DNA from 3 places in the Janthinobacterium pasteuri genome. Region 2 is predicted to be linked to each of the others. Evidence: predicted binding sites of a transcription regulator. Region 2 holds the regulator's gene; each other region holds the start of a gene.

Region 1 (5,162 bases), on a different contig from region 2:
ATCGATGGACGCCGGCACTTCCTGGCTGGGGTGGGCGATGCGGCTGCCGCTGACGACCACCGTATCCATGACTTGTCCGGCGGCCAGGTCAGCAGACTCGGCGGCGAAAGCGTGGGGGGCGAGGGTAGCGCTGCCGGCGACAAACAGGCTGGCAATGGTGTTCAAGCGGAAACGATGCGGCATGCGGGTTCTCCAATGTGAATAAAAGCCTGCTTGAGCGCGTGAGCGTCGCAGGTCTGCATAGTCTTATCAAGCAATATGCCTGCCATGTCTCCATTGGTGGGCTGAAATTATACGCGTGCCCGTGGCACGGCGTTTGCATGCAGCAATGTTAAGAGGCGCCGATGCCGCGCGCTTTCCCCTCGGTTTGCTATTGAAAAGGTGATTATGCCCAACTTCTTATCGCGCTTGCGCCAGGTTTGCTGGCTGCTGCCTGTGCTCGCCAGCAGCGCCATCCAGGCCGCTCCGTTTGCCTATGTGCCCAATGAAAAATCGGGCACCCTGAGCGTGATCGACACGGCAACCGACCAGGTAGTGCGCCAGATTGCCGCCGGCAAGCGTCCGCGCGGCATCGCCGCCGACCCCACCGGACGGCAATTGTTTGTCACCGATGCCGCCAGCAGCACCTTGTTGCTGATCGATAACGCTGGCGGTGCGCCCGTGCGCACGGTGGCGCTGGGCAAGTCGCCCGAAGGCGTCAGCGCTTCCCAGGACGGTCGTTACGTGGCCGTGGCCGTCGAGGAAAACAATAGCGTGGCCTTGCTCGATGGCCAGACGGGCACATTGCTCGCCGATATCAAGGTGCAAGGGCGCAACCCGGAACATGCCGTGTTCAGCCCCGATGGGCGCTGGCTGCTGGTCAGCGCGGAAGAGGCCGAGCAAGTCGATGTCATTGATGTGGCGCAACACCGCCAGGTCGCTTCCATTGCCGTGGGCCTGCGTCCGCGCGGCATCGGTTTCAGTCCGGACTCCGGCCGCGCCTACGTGGCGTGCGAACTGGTCAATGCTGTGTATGTGATCGACATGGCCGCGCGCAAGGCGATTGCCACTATTCCAGCGGGCAAGAATGCCAACGGCATCGCCGTCCATCCCAGTGGCAGGCAAGTGTATGTGTCGAATGGCACGGACGGCACGGTGATGGTGATCGATACGGCCAGCAATCAGGTGACGGCCACCATTCCCGTCGGCAAGCGCCCGTGGAATATGGCAGTCACGCCCGATGGCAGCAAGCTGTACGTGGCCAATGGCCGCTCGAACAGCGTTTCGGTCATCGATACGGCCAGCGCGCGCAAGGTGGCCGATATTGCCGTGGGCGAATTGCCATGGGGCGTGGTGATTCGGTAGTGGCACAGGCGCAGGTGTTCCAGTCTGGTACACCTGTTCCATTGTGCAGCGGCGTAGGGGCGCAGCAACAGGGCTGGCCCGGATTGGCACAGCGCGCCGCCACCTTGTTCAAAACGCCAACAGACCCACGCCCGCCTTTCATGCCCGGGGCAGGCGATGAAAAGCTGGCCGGATTTGACGCCACGCCCTTGCAAGCGGGGAAAAACCCGCTAAGTTTGTAGTGGGATGGCGAGCTGGCACGGCATTTGCGGAAGACTGCGTGTACTCACCCCATCTGTACCAGGACGTTTGATCTTAATCATAGCAATTTCATTTACAGCAATTCCATTCTCATAACCCGTTAGAGGACGACATGAATCTCGCAGACATCAGCAAACTGGGCGTAGCCAATCCCTTCAAACAACGCTATGACAATTACATCGGCGGCAAATTCGTTGCACCAGTAAAAGGTGAATACTTTCCTAACATCACTCCTATCACGGGCTTGCCGTTTTGCGAAATCGCCCGTTCCACGGCGGAAGACGTCGAGCTGGCGCTGGACGCAGCGCATGCCGCCAAGGATGCCTGGGGCAAGACTTCGCCTGCCGAGCGCGCCAACATCCTGAACCGCATCGCCGACCGCATCGAACAGAACCTGAGCCTGATCGCCACGGCGGAAACCATCGATAACGGCAAGCCGATCCGTGAAACGATGAATGCCGACATTCCGCTGGCCATTGACCATTTCCGTTACTTCGCCGGCTGCATCCGCGCGCAGGAAGGTTCCGTTGCGCAAATCGATGCGGAAACCTATGCCTACCACTACCACGAACCGCTGGGCGTCGTGGGCCAGATCATTCCGTGGAATTTCCCGATTCTGATGGCCGTGTGGAAACTGGCGCCAGCCCTGGCCGCCGGCAATTGCGTGGTCCTGAAACCGGCCGAGCAAACCCCCGCCTCCATCATGGTGTTGATCGAGCTGATCGGTGACTTGCTGCCACCGGGCGTGTTGAACATCATCAACGGTTTCGGCCTGGAAGCGGGCAAGCCGCTGGCGTCGAGCAAGCGCATTGCCAAGATCGCCTTCACCGGTGAAACGGGTACGGGCCGATTGATCATGGGTTACGCCGCGCAAAACCTGATTCCCGTCACCCTGGAGTTGGGCGGCAAGTCGCCGAATATCTTCTTTGAAGATGTGATGGATGCCGATGATGATTATTTCGACAAGTGCCTGGAAGGCTTTACCATGTTTGCGCTGAATCAGGGCGAAGTGTGTACCTGCCCATCGCGCGTGCTGATCCAGGAATCGATCTACGAAAAATTCATCGAACGGGCCTTGAAACGCGTGGCCGCCATCAAGCAGGGCAACCCGCTCGACTCTTCCACCATGATCGGTGCCCAGGCCTCGCAGGAACAGCTGGAAAAAATTCTGTCTTACCTCGACATCGGCCGCCAGGAAGGCGCCGAAGTGCTGGCCGGTGGCGAGCGCCATACGCAGGCAGGCGACCTGGAGGGTGGCTACTACGTGCGCCCGACCGTGTTCAAGGGCAACAATAAGATGCGCATCTTCCAGGAAGAGATTTTCGGGCCCGTCGTGTCCGTGACCACCTTCAAGGATGAGGCCGAAGCGCTGGCGATTGCCAACGATACCTTGTACGGCCTGGGTGCAGGCTTGTGGACGCGCGACGGCTCACGCGCCTTCCGCATGGGGCGCGCTATCCAGGCGGGCCGCGTGTGGACCAATTGTTACCACCTGTATCCAGCCCACGCCGCATTCGGCGGCTACAAGCAATCGGGTATCGGCCGCGAAAACCACAAGATGATGCTCGATCACTACCAGCAAACGAAGAACTTGCTGGTGAGCTATAGCCCGAAAGCGCTGGGCTTCTTCTAAACCGGCAACAGGCACCGCGCCTGTCAATCCAGGCGCGGCGCGCAGAAAGGGATGCCATGAGTGCAGTAATTGCCCGGGTGGTCGCCACCGATGCGGCGCTGGAAATGATGGACAAGTTGCGCCAGCGTCACGGCCCGCTGATGTTTTTCCAGTCGGGCGGCTGCTGCGATGGCAGTGCGCCCATGTGTTATGCGCTGGGCGAGTTCGATGTCAGCGATACCGACATTTATCTCGGCAATTTGAATGGCACACCGTTTTACATGGGACTCGAGCAATTCGAGTACTGGGAGCATACCCAGTTGATTATCGATGTGGTCGATGGCAATGGCGGCATGTTTTCACTCGACAACGGCACAGGCAAGCGCTTCCTGACGCGCTCGCGCCTGTTCACCGATGAAGAGTGCGCCTTGTTGCATGCCCAGCCGCATGAACACGACAGAAAAAGCACCTGAGAGTTACACACACATACTAATAACAGAGGGAGATGATTGTGCAGAAAAAAATCATGGGGATCGTCGTCGGTTTGGGGTTGGCATCCCTGGCCTCATTGGTCCAGGCGGCCGACGTGGGCAATGTCACCAGTGCCATGCTCGACAGCACGGCGAAGAATCCGTCTAGCGTCCTGTCGTTTGGCATGGGCACGCAGGGCCAGCGCTATTCGCCGTTGACGCAGATCAATGACAAGACCGTGGCCAAGCTGGTGCCGGCATGGTCGTTCTCGTTTGGCGGCGAAAAGCAGCGGGGCCAGGAATCGCAGCCGCTAATTCACAACGGCAAGATGTTTGTCACAGCATCGTATTCGCGCATCTTTGCCGTCGACTTGAAAACGGGCGCCAAGCTGTGGAAGTATGAGCATCGCTTGCCAGATGGCATCATGCCATGCTGCGACGTGGTCAACCGCGGTGCCGCCCTGTACGGCAACCTGGTGATCTTCGGCACGCTGGACGCTTACCTGGTGGCGCTGGATCAAAACACGGGCAAGATCGTCTGGAAGGAAAAGGTCGACGATTACGCGGCCGGTTACTCGATGACGGCCGCGCCGCTGATCGCCGAAGGCTTGCTGCTGACGGGCGTGTCGGGCGGGGAATTTGGCATCGTGGGCCGGGTCGAAGCGCGCAATCCCATGACGGGCGAGCTGGTGTGGAGCCGTCCGACCGTGGAAGGCCATATGGGCCACCGCTACGACAAGGATGGCAAGGCGAGCGATAACGGCGTATCCGGCACGCTGAACAAAACCTGGCCGGGCGACCTGTGGAAAACGGGTGGCGCCTCGACCTGGATGGGCGGCACCTACGATCCGCAAACCAAGCTGGCTTACTTTGGCACCGGCAACCCGGCACCGTGGAACAGCCATTTGCGTCCCGGCGACAACCTCTATTCCTCGTCCACCGTGGCGCTGGACGTGAAGACGGGCCAGATCAAATGGGCCTATCAAAACACGCCGAACGATTCCTGGGACTTCGATGGCGCGAACGAGTTCGTCACCTTCGACATGGATGGCAAGCGTTACGGCGGCAAGGCCGACCGCAACGGTTTCTTCTATGTCATCGATGCAAACAACGGCAAGCTGCAAAACGCCTTCCCGTTCGTGAAGAAGATCACCTGGGCCAGCAGTATCGACCTCAAGACGGGACGGCCGAACTTCATCGCCGCCAACCGCCCTGGCGATCCGACCAAGGGTGAAGAGGGCAAGAAGGGCACCACGGTATTTTCCGCCCCGGCCTTCCTCGGCGCCAAAAATCAGATGCCGATGGCGTACTCGCCGCAAACCAAGCTGTTCTACGTGCCAGCGAACGAATGGGGCATGGACATCTGGAACGAGCCGATCAGCTATAAGAAGGGTGGCGCCTTCCTTGGTGCCGGTTTCACCATCAGGCCTTTGTTTGACGACTACATCGGCGCCATGCGTGCCATCGATCCGAAGACGGGCAAGATCGTTTGGGAA
Region 2 (5,162 bases):
CCATCCTCTGTCGCACGAATTGCGTCCGAATCAGAATCCAGCCAGCCGCCGCACCCTGATCGAATGCATCACGGAAGAGCGCGAACGCCTGTCTGCCATCGAACAGCTGGGCCATGTGATCGACACCTCGGAACTGAGCGCCAACAAATTACGCGCCTGGATCAAGGATATCGTCGCCTCCGAACGCGCACCGCTGACCCTGTTCTTCGAATCGTTCGCCTTCAAGCTGGGCGTGCCGCTGGACGCCGATTTCGTCTTCGACGTGCGGGCCTTGCCCAATCCCTATTACGACCTGGCGCTGCGCCCGCTCGACGGACGCGACGCACCCGTCATCGCCTTCCTCGATGCGCAGCCCAGTGCGCTGGAACTGCTGGCCGACATCCGCGCCTTCATCGAGAAATGGTTGCCATCATTTAAGTCCGACAACCGCAGCTACCTGACGGTGGCGCTGGGCTGCACGGGTGGCCAGCACCGCTCCGTGTACATGGCGGAACGGCTGGCGCAGTATTTCAGCCCGAATGAACGGGTCGTGCTACGCCACCGCGAACGTAGCTAGCTAATCCAGATGGCGCAGCGGATGCGCTTGCGCTGGCCAGACGGGGGCAAAGAAGCGCGCCACCATGGCCGCATCGACCTCGTCCAGGCTGGCAGGCTGCCAGCGCGGAGCATTGTCCTTGTCGACCACCAGCGCGCGCACGCCTTCGAGCACTTCGCCATGCTCGAAGTTGTGGCGCACCACGCTGCGCTCCATGCGCAGGCAATCGGCCACGCCCAGATGGGCGCCCCGCTGCAGCAATTCCAGGGTCACCGACATCATCAGCGGCGAACGCAGGCGCATGGCCGCCAGCGCCTTGCCGGCGAACGCGCTGTCGTCCTGCGCCAGCGAAGCCATGATCGCGGCCACGGAGCCGGCGCCGAAATGGCGATCCAGCGCCGCGCGCGCCGTGGCCAGAGGAGAAGCCCCCGCCTCGGCCTGAAACGGTGCAGCCAGGGTCTTGATGGCCACCGGCAAACCCTCACCAGGCGTCGATTCGAACAGGGCCAGCAGCGCCCCCATCTGCGCCTCAGGCAGGTAGACATCGGCCAGGCCCGTGTACAGGGCATCGGCCGCGTTGATCGTCAAGCCCGTCAAGCCCAGGTACAGGCCCAGCTGGCCGGCCAGGCGGGACAGGAAATAACTGCCGCCCACATCGGGAAACAAACCGATATTGACTTCCGGCATGGCCATGCGCGTGCGGCCCGTGACGAGGCGCAGGCGGTTGCCAGGCCCGGCTTGCGCCACGCCCATGCCGCCGCCCATCACCACGCCATCCATCACGGCAATATACGGTTTTGGATAGAAATGAATCAAATGATTTAAGGCGTATTCTTCCGTAAAGAAATCTTCCAGCAATGCACTGCCGCCTTGTGGCGTGGCCAGGCCCGCATCGTAAAAGAAACGGATGTCACCACCGGCACACAGGGCTTTTTCACTACTGGAGCGGATCACCACGGCGTCCACCTGCGGATCGTCGCGCCAGGCCAGCAGGGCCACGCTCAAGGCGCGCACCATCTCCAGCGACAGGGAATTCAAGGCTTTCGGGCGGTCGAGCACGATGTGGCCCGTGCGGTTGCGGATGGAGGTCTGGACGAAATCGCTCATGGCAGGCAGGAAAGAAGTGAAAGTGCGAACATTCTAGCGCCTGCGCGGGGAAGATTGCGCTCAAAAGATCGGGGCGCAAAAAAGGGCGCAAGATGTGCGCCCTTAGTTGATCACAACTGCTGGAAGCGGGTGGCCTTAGACGGCGACGACGGCATCTTCCTCTGAGTTGTCTGGCAGATGCTTGATCGCCTCTTTACCGTGCCCTTGCACTTTGGTTTTGTACTTCATCACTTGCCTGTCCAGTTTGTCGATCAGGATATCGATGGCGGCATACAGGTCGTGCGCCAGACTTTCCACATAGACAGTTTTTCCACTCAGGCGCAAATTGACTTCGGCCTTTTGACGTTTTTCTTTCTCTTTGAGGTTATCCACGGTCAGAATCACGGCAATATCGATGACTTGATCGAAATGACGTTTCACGCGCTCCAGCTTCGTTTGTACGTATTCACGAATGGCTGGTGTGACTTCGAGATGATGTCCGCTGATGGTGAGATTCATACACACTCCTAAAGATGATCGGGTTCGTGCGGTCTATTGACTCCGGCCCGCAGAGGAACCGAAAAAAACTTACAAACACTTACGCAGGCTCACTGGCGGAATTTTCAACGCTTCCCGGTATTTGGCAACAGTACGTCGCGCAATCACCATGCCTTGTTCCCCCAGCATGTCCGCAATCTTACTGTCGGATAAAGGATTTTTAGGGTCTTCTGCTCCTGTTAGTTGCACGATCAATGCCCGTATCGCCGTCGATGACGCTTCGCCCCCCGCTTCGGTGGCGACGTGGCTACCAAAGAAATATTTCAACTCGAACATGCCATGCGGGGTGAGCATGTACTTTTGAGTTGTTACCCGCGAGATAGTACTCTCGTGTAAACCCAGTGTATCAGCTATTTCACGGAGCACAAGGGGACGCATGGCAACGGCCCCATGCGAGAAAAAGTTCTTTTGTCTTTCTACTATCGCCTGCGCCACGCGCAAGATCGTGTCGAAACGCTGGCGCATATTCTTGATCAGCCATTTGGCTTCCTGCAACTGTGCGCCCATGGCGCCCTCGCCTTTGCCCTGCTTCAACAAGTTGGCGTACATGGCATTGACGCGCAGGCGCGGCATGACATCGTTGTTCAGGGTGACTTGCCAGCCATTGCGCGCGCGCTTGACGAGGACGTCGGGCACCACGTAATCGGACACGTCCGAAGCGAAGACGGCACCCGGATGCGGATTGCACTGGCGAATCACGGTCTGCGCTTCGCGCAAGTCTTCATCGTCGCAATCGAGGGCTTTTTTCAGCTTGTTGAAATCGCGTTGGGCAAACCAGGTCAGGTGCTTTTCCACGATAACGAGGGCCATGCGCCGCGTCACCATGGCGATGTGCGGCAAGCGCTTGATTTGCAGCGCCAGGCATTCGGATGCATTGCGCGCGCCCACGCCGGGCGGATCGAAACTTTGCAGCAGGGACAACGCCGTGCGCATCTCGTCGGCGTCGATTTCCAGCTCTTGCGGCAAACGCGCCAGGATGTCGTCGAGCGACTCTTCCAGGTAGCCATTGTCGTCGAGCGCGTCAATGATCAGCTCGACCAGCGCGCGGTCGCGCAATTCGAGCACCGTCACGCGCATCTGCTCCATCAAGTGTTCGCGCAGGGTGCAGTGGTGGGCTTCAAGTTGCGGACGGGAATCTTCGTCGTCGGGCGCCTTGCCGCGGCTCGCCTCGCTCCAGTCGCTGTCGCCGCCATCGGCTGCGGCAGGGCTGTCGCCAGCCTCGCCATCAAAGGTTTCCGCTTCGGCCGGCGCGGCGGGTGCCTCCTGGCCTGGCGGCTGGGGCGGTGCTTCGGCCGGCGCGGCCGTGGAACTCAAGGCGCCGTCGGACAGCAGGCGCAGCGAACGGTCGAGCGGATCGTCGAGGCGCTCAAGCAAGGGATTGTCTGTCAGCAGCTGCTCCAGCTCCTGGTGCAATTCCAGGGTAGACAATTGCAACAGGCGTATCGATTGCTGCAACTGCGGCGTCAGTGCCAGGTGCTGCGAAGTGCGCAGCTGCAATGATTGTTTCATTGGCTCACATACGGAAGTGTTCGCCCAGATAGACCCGGCGTACCGACTCGTTCGCGATGATGTCGTCGGGGCGTCCCGACGCCAGCACCGAGCCCTGGTTGATGATGTAGGCACGGTCACAGATACCCAGCGTCTCGCGCACATTATGATCGGTGATCAGGACGCCGATATTGCGTTCCTTCAAGAAGCGCACGATACGCTGGATCTCGATCACGGCGATAGGGTCGACACCGGCGAACGGCTCGTCGAGCAGCACGAAACGCGGGTCGGTGGCCAGCGCGCGGGCGATTTCCACGCGGCGCCGCTCGCCACCCGACAGGGACAGCGCCTGGTTCTCGCGCAACTTTTCAATCTGCAGGTCGGCCAGCAATTTATCCAGGCGCTCCTCGATCTCGGCCTTCTTCAGGGGACGGCCTTCGACGGTCTGGATTTCCAGTACGGCGCGGATATTGTCCTCCACCGTCAGCTTGCGAAACACGGACGCTTCCTGCGGCAGATACGACAGGCCCATCTGCGCGCGGCGGTGGATGGGCAGGCGGGAAATATCCACGCCGCTGATATCGATGGTGCCGCCGTCCGACGGCACCAGGCCGACGATCATGTAAAACGAGGTGGTCTTGCCGGCGCCGTTCGGGCCCAGCAAACCCACCACTTCGCCGCATTCGACTTGCAGCGAGACATCATGCACGACTTGCCGCTTGCCATAGGTTTTTTGCAGTCCGCGAACGATCAGGGTGCTGCCGCAACGAGTATTGTCCATTATTTATTTCCTGACGCGGGCGTGGCCGGCGCCTTCTCCGCCGCCGGTGCCTTGGGCTTCGGCTGGATCACCATGCGCACGCTGCCGCCATCCGGGGTGCTGGTGCCGCTGTTGGAATTTTCCATCGCAAATTCTTCCTTGCGGCTGTCATACGAGATGAAGGCGCCATTGGCCACGTCGGTCGCTTTCGAGCCTTCCAGGCGCGTCAGCTTGGCCTTGGAAAACAGTTTCACCACTTCCGTCTTGTTGTTGTATTCCACGCGCTCCGCCTCGCCCTCCACCCACAGGTCGCCCGCGCCATCGCGCTTCTGGCGGAAGGTGGCCAGCTTGCCGGGATCGGCCCAGAAGGTAATGAACTGGTAGCCTTGCGGATCTTCCGTGATCAGGGCCCGGCCCGCCTTCATGGTCAAGGTACCCTTGACCAGCACGACGTCGCCCGTCAGCGTACGCACCTGTTTGACGTCATCGACGTGGCCGCTACGTGCCGTGATGACGGCTTCCTTCTCGGAATCGGCCTTCTCGGCATGCGCCACGCCCATCATGGTCAGAGAAAATACGGTCAACAGCAAGATGTTCTTCATAGTATGGTTTCCTTGTTTCATTCTGTCATTTTGCCGCCGCGGCCGGGCGCGGTTTCGGCGGGAGGACCATGCGCAGCGCATTCTGCACTTCCACCACGCCGGTGGCGTTATTGGCCTTCATGCCTATGCCATT
Region 3 (5,162 bases), on a different contig from region 2:
CGGCACGCGGCGGCGCCCTCGCGCGCAGCAGCTGCACCGGCAGTGCAGCGCCGTCTGGCGCGCTAAACCGTCATAGCGGGAACTTATCACCTGACCGTCTGTCAAACCATTCTTGGTCCTTAGCTGACGCACAGAAGAGGTAAGCATGACAGACGGTTTTTCCTATCAGGCGGCATTTGCCCGCAACATAGGCTGGGTCACGCAGGCGGAGCAGGACAGCTTGCGCGGCAAGCGCGTGGCCATTGCCGGCATGGGCGGCGTGGGCGGCGTGCACTTGCTGACCTTGGCGCGGCTGGGCATAGGCGCGTTTCACATCGCCGATTTCGACACCTTCGATATCGCCAACTTCAATCGCCAGGCCGGCGCCATGATGTCCACCCTGGGCCAGCCCAAGGTGGCCGTACTGGCGCAGATGGCGACGGACATCAATCCAGAACTGGAGATTAAACAATTTCCTGACGGCATACACGACAGCAATCTGGCGGCGTTTTTTGCTGGTGTCGACCTGTATGTGGACGGTCTGGATTTTTTTGCCTTTCCCGCGCGCCAGGCCACCTTCGCCAGCTGTGCGCGACTGGGCATCCCCGCCATCACGGCCGCGCCGCTGGGCATGGGTACGGCCGTGCTCAGCTTCCTGCCGGGTGGCATGACGTTTGAAGAGTATTTTGGCTGGGGCGACTTGCCCGAGGAAGAAAAGGCCCTGCGTTTTCTCGTCGGGCTGGCGCCTGCCGGTTTGCACGGCCCCTACCTGGTCGACCCGTCGGCCATCAACCTCAAGCAGCGGCGCGGACCGTCGACCATCATGGGTTGCCAGTTGTGCGCGGGCGCGGCTGCCACCGAGGCGCTGAAAATACTCGTGAAGCGCGGCAAGGTGATGGCGGCACCGCACGGCATGCATTTCGACGCCTACCGCAACAAGCTCGTGCATACCTGGCGTCCCGGCGGCAACCGTCATCCGCTGCAACGGCTGACGATGGCCATCATCAAGCGGCGCCGCGCCGCGCAGGGGGCATAAATGGCGCAAGCACTGCTGATCGATCCCGTGCTGGAAAACATCCTCGACCAGGCGCGCTGGGCGCCCAGCGGCGACAATACGCAGCCGTGGCGCTTTGAAGTCGTGGAGCAGCGCCATGTCGTCGTGCATGGCTTCGACACGCGCAGCCATTGCGTGTACGACCTCGATGGCCATCCCAGCCAGCTATCGCTGGGCGCCTTGCTCGAAAGCATGGCACTGGCGGCCAGCAGTCATGGCTTGCGCATGGAAGCGCGCCGGCACGGCGGCTTGCCCGATACCTTGCCCACGTTTGATGTGCACTTTGTTGCTAGTCCCGGCATGCTGCCCGACCCGCTGGCGGCCTTCCTGCCGCAGCGCAGCGTGCAGCGGCGACGGCTGAGCACGCGCCACCTGCGCGCCAGCGAAGAGGCCGCGCTGGCGGCCAGCCTGCCGCCTGGCTACAGTGTGCAGTGGTTCGAAGGCTGGCGCGCGCGCCTGGCCTGTGCGCGCCTGATGTTCGACAATGCGAAGCTGCGCCTGACCATGCCCGAAGCGCACAAGGTACACCTCGACGTGATCGAATGGGGTGCGCGCTTCAGCAGCGACCGCATCCCGGAGCAGGCGCTTGGCGTCGACCCGATGACGGCGCGGCTGATGCGCTGGGTCATGCACAGCTGGCGCCGCGTGGATTTTTTCAATACCTGGCTGGCGGGCACCGTCGCGCCCCGGCTGCAGATGGACTTGTTGCCCGGCCTGTATTGTGCTGCGCATTTCATGCTGCTGGCCGAGGCGCCGCCGCGCCATGTCGACGATTACGTGGCGGCGGGCCGCGCCATGCAGCGCTTCTGGTTGACAGCCACGCAGCTGGGCCTGCAATTGCAGCCGGAACTGACGCCGCTGATCTTCGCCCGTTATGTGCGCGAACGGCGGGCCTTTTCGCGAACCGACGCCATGCTGGAGTTGGCGCAGGAACTGGCCCTGCAATGCCAGGCCGTGCTGGGTGCGGTGGCGTTTGATCGGGCCGTGTTCCTTGGCCGCATCGGCGCCGGCCCGGCGGCCCAGGCGCGCTCCTTGCGCCGGCCGCTGCAAGACTTGCTGGTGGCGCCGGTCGACGCGAGGACGCATGCGTGAGCGGCAGGCGCTTGCTGGCTGCCGCAGCGAAAAAAGCCGCTGAGGACATCAGCGGCTTTTAAACTGGATGATCGCAAGTCAAGCCTGGCGCTGCTTGTCTTGCTGGCGGCGCGCAGTCATGCCCAGGCCAAACAGGCCGATACCGAGCAGGGCGATGGTGCCTGGTTCAGGTACTGCTGCTTGAAATAATTCCAGGCCGCCGCCGTCGGCCATCGCGATGAAACTGTTGGTCAAGCTGCCACCGATGAAGCTGTTCGTATTCCCGCTGAGGGACTCCAACGGGAAAAATGGGTCGGGATTGACAAAGAATAACTGTCCTTGCGGCGTCAGCGTGGCGTTTAGCAAGGCCTTGAAGTCGCCTTGGGCCAGGCCGGCGAAAATGTGGGCTTCACCCAGATCGAGCGTGTAGGTCACGATCGCATAGTCATCCCCGGAGACACCACCCACATTCACCGGCGAGCCCGCTACGTTACTGACCGACAGTGACGTGTCCTGGTTGGGGTCGATGTACAAGGTCATGGTCAGGGTTTGAAAGTTGGCGTGGATCCCGCCAGCCAGAGCATCCGACTGACCGGTGATGGTAAACAGGCCATATATGCCATAGCCATTGAGGGCGTTCAGTTGCGATGGCACGCTGCCGCCAGTGGGGCTGCCGAAAGCAGCCTTGGTCAGAAAGCCTGTTTGAGTGAAGGGATCGTTGCCACCACCCAAACCGCCAACGATGGTTTGTTCGACGCGCGCGTGATATTCAAAGCTGATGCGGTCCGCCACAACCTGATTGGCTGCGCTACCGGGGACGGAGCCTTCATTGACGGTAAACAAAGGACCAGCGAGTGCGGGAGCACTGATGAGCGCGGCGCCGATGGCAGCCGCGGAGAGAGCGAAACGCAGGAATGAGGACAGCGGTTTCATGGCATTTCCTTCAGCGTGAGGGTTGATCGGACCAGGTCACTGTGGCAGCTGCCTCAGATAACCTCATACGCCCTTGAAGCAGAATTCGTACCATATAATATTTTTATTTAAATTCAACAGCTTATAAAAACAGGTCTGCCGTTTTTCTTACTTGTGTAAAAAAAATCGACGTTTCACCGGTCCATGGCGCGGCTCGCGGGCGCCAGTGCTTGCCGTCATCGGCTACAGTGTGGGCAAAGGAGTTCACCATGCAAACACGATCCCGTCCTGCCCCGCTGCGTGCACACAGCACGCCTGAACCGGATATCCCGCCGCCGCCCGAAGGAGATCCGCTGACGCCACCGCCGGAAAAGCCGCCGTACACGCAGCCCGTGCCCGTCGAGGAACCGACGCCACCGGCGCCGCCCGTCAAGATGGGCTGAGAGCACGTCGTCGCGCACCTGAGTTGCCATGCGCTGCCGCGCGCTATTTATTTCTAGTCGGAAATGGATTGCGCGGGCGGCGCGATCGTCACGCCATTTAAACAACAAAAATGCCAATAAACGTTGCCGAGTGGATACAAATCAAGCACTAACTGCTGTGTGTCATGCGGCCGTCACGATTCTGTTCTTATAATGAGTCATCATAAAAATTCTTGTACAGGAGACCATCATGGGCAATTCCTTGCATAACAAAATTTACCTGGGCCGGCGCCCTGTGATCACCAGTAAAAACCTCGCAGCACTGGCCCTGGCGGGTGCCGTGGCCGGTTGCGGCCTGGCGTGGCTGCTGCTGCGCACCTACAAATAAGCGCGATCCACGCGCATTTTCAGCGCGCCGTCCGTGGGGCGGGCGGCGACTGAATCACGTTGCCTGTTGCCGATGCGCAGCGGGGCGCGTACCATGGGGGCCGAACACATGGCCTTTTATGGAAAAGTAATGAAGAACGAGAAATTAACAACCGATGAATATGACGCGCTGGAGCAAGTTGCGCGCGGTATCAAGACCGAGCGCCCCAGTGCTTGCGTTGCCCGCAATGCCAAGCGCCTGTCCGGCTTGAAGCTGCTCAGCTATGCCCGCGATGGCCGTCTGTCCATCACCGAGAAGGCACAACAACTGCTGTTCCTGCGCCGCTGCATCATGGGTTTGCGCGCCGTCGCCGCCGATCCGCTGACCAAGCTGGACACGGAGGTGGCCTATTTCCTGGGCAAGAAAGCCCACATCGTGGCGCGCGCCGATGGCGAGGGACACGATATTTCCGACAAGGGCCGCGACTCGCTGGCCGACATCGACACCCTGGGCCTGTAAGGTCTGCAGCCGGCCCCTGGGGCCGGTTTTTACATCCCCCTCACTTTTATTTCCCCTTGGAGAACACTTTGGACAGCGCGATGAACTGGTCGGCCCACGAACTGACGATGACGGTCCTGATGACGCCCGATATGGCCAACTTTTCAGGCAACGTGCACGGCGGCACCATCCTGAAATACCTCGACAGCGTCGCCTACGCCTGCGCCAGCCGCTATTCAGGCAGCTATGTGGTGACCCTGTCCGTGGACCAGGTGATGTTCTTGCAGCCGATTCACGTGGGTGAGCTGGTGACGTTCCTCGCCTCGATCAATTACACGGGCACGACCTCGATGGAAGTGGGCATCCGCGTGGTGACGGAAAACATTCAGCAACGCCTGGTGCGCCACGCCAACAGCTGCTATTTCACGATGGTGGCGGTGGATGCCAACCGCAAGCCGGTAGCCGTGCCGCCGCTGGTGCTGGAGACGCCGGAACAGCATGCGCGCTTCGAGCAAGCCAAGCTGCGCAAGCTGTCGCGCCAGAAGGTGTCGAAGAAGTAAACACGCCGGGCATGAAAAAACGGCCACCAGAGTGATCTGGTGGCCGTTTTTTTTATTGCATGCCGCCCGCTGGCGGCATGGCGCCGTGATTAACGGTCGCCCTAGCTGCGGCGTGCGCCGTCGGTGCTGCGCGGGTTCGAACCCTTGTAGCCGCCGCCCGTGCTAGGTGCGCCATCTTTGCGTGGTGCGCCCGGCTTGCTGAACGTGCGTTGCGCTGGCTTCGCGCCGCCACGGTTGTCGCCTGGTTTCCAGCCGCCTGGACGGGCGCTCGAACGTGGTGCCGACGCCGTTTTCTTAGG

The links. Region 2 encodes sigma-54, which starts transcription at its own class of promoters, with help from an activator protein. Its sites were predicted from a motif close to TGGCANGNAANCTGCTTT; they were not measured.
Region 1: a site for sigma-54 is predicted at 1,579-1,596, ahead of adh (aldehyde dehydrogenase). Genes of this name have one in related genera too.
Region 3: a site for sigma-54 is predicted at 3,113-3,130, ahead of pepA (flocculation-associated PEP-CTERM protein PepA). Genes of this name have one in related genera too.

Annotation. Positions count from the first base shown of each region.
Region 1 is NZ_JBNYXS010000043.1:7,420-12,581, reverse strand. Features, by position in the region: gene ACQ4WN_RS25780 (TonB-dependent receptor family protein) at 1-183, opposite strand, end outside; gene ACQ4WN_RS25775 (beta-propeller fold lactonase family protein) at 388-1,344, shown strand; gene adh (aldehyde dehydrogenase) at 1,697-3,217, shown strand; gene ACQ4WN_RS25765 (DUF779 domain-containing protein) at 3,274-3,669, shown strand; gene ACQ4WN_RS25760 (methanol/ethanol family PQQ-dependent dehydrogenase) at 3,723-5,162, shown strand, end outside.
Region 2 is NZ_JBNYXS010000019.1:78,130-83,291, reverse strand. Features, by position in the region: gene rapZ (RNase adapter RapZ) at 1-556, shown strand, start outside; gene ACQ4WN_RS18765 (enoyl-CoA hydratase/isomerase family protein) at 557-1,642, opposite strand; gene hpf (ribosome hibernation-promoting factor, HPF/YfiA family) at 1,778-2,140, opposite strand; gene ACQ4WN_RS18755 (RNA polymerase factor sigma-54) at 2,210-3,688, opposite strand; gene lptB (LPS export ABC transporter ATP-binding protein) at 3,693-4,448, opposite strand; gene lptA (lipopolysaccharide transport periplasmic protein LptA) at 4,448-5,029, opposite strand; gene lptC (LPS export ABC transporter periplasmic protein LptC) at 5,055-5,162, opposite strand, start outside.
Region 3 is NZ_JBNYXS010000002.1:288,469-293,630, forward strand. Features, by position in the region: gene ACQ4WN_RS03715 (methyl-accepting chemotaxis protein) at 1-66, shown strand, start outside; gene ACQ4WN_RS03720 (ThiF family adenylyltransferase) at 146-1,015, shown strand; gene ACQ4WN_RS03725 (nitroreductase family protein) at 1,016-2,125, shown strand; gene pepA (flocculation-associated PEP-CTERM protein PepA) at 2,204-3,037, opposite strand; gene ACQ4WN_RS03735 (hypothetical protein) at 3,286-3,459, shown strand; gene ACQ4WN_RS03740 (hypothetical protein) at 3,689-3,826, shown strand; gene ACQ4WN_RS03745 (hypothetical protein) at 3,956-4,324, shown strand; gene ACQ4WN_RS03750 (acyl-CoA thioesterase) at 4,405-4,863, shown strand; gene ACQ4WN_RS03755 (DEAD/DEAH box helicase) at 4,965-5,162, opposite strand, start outside.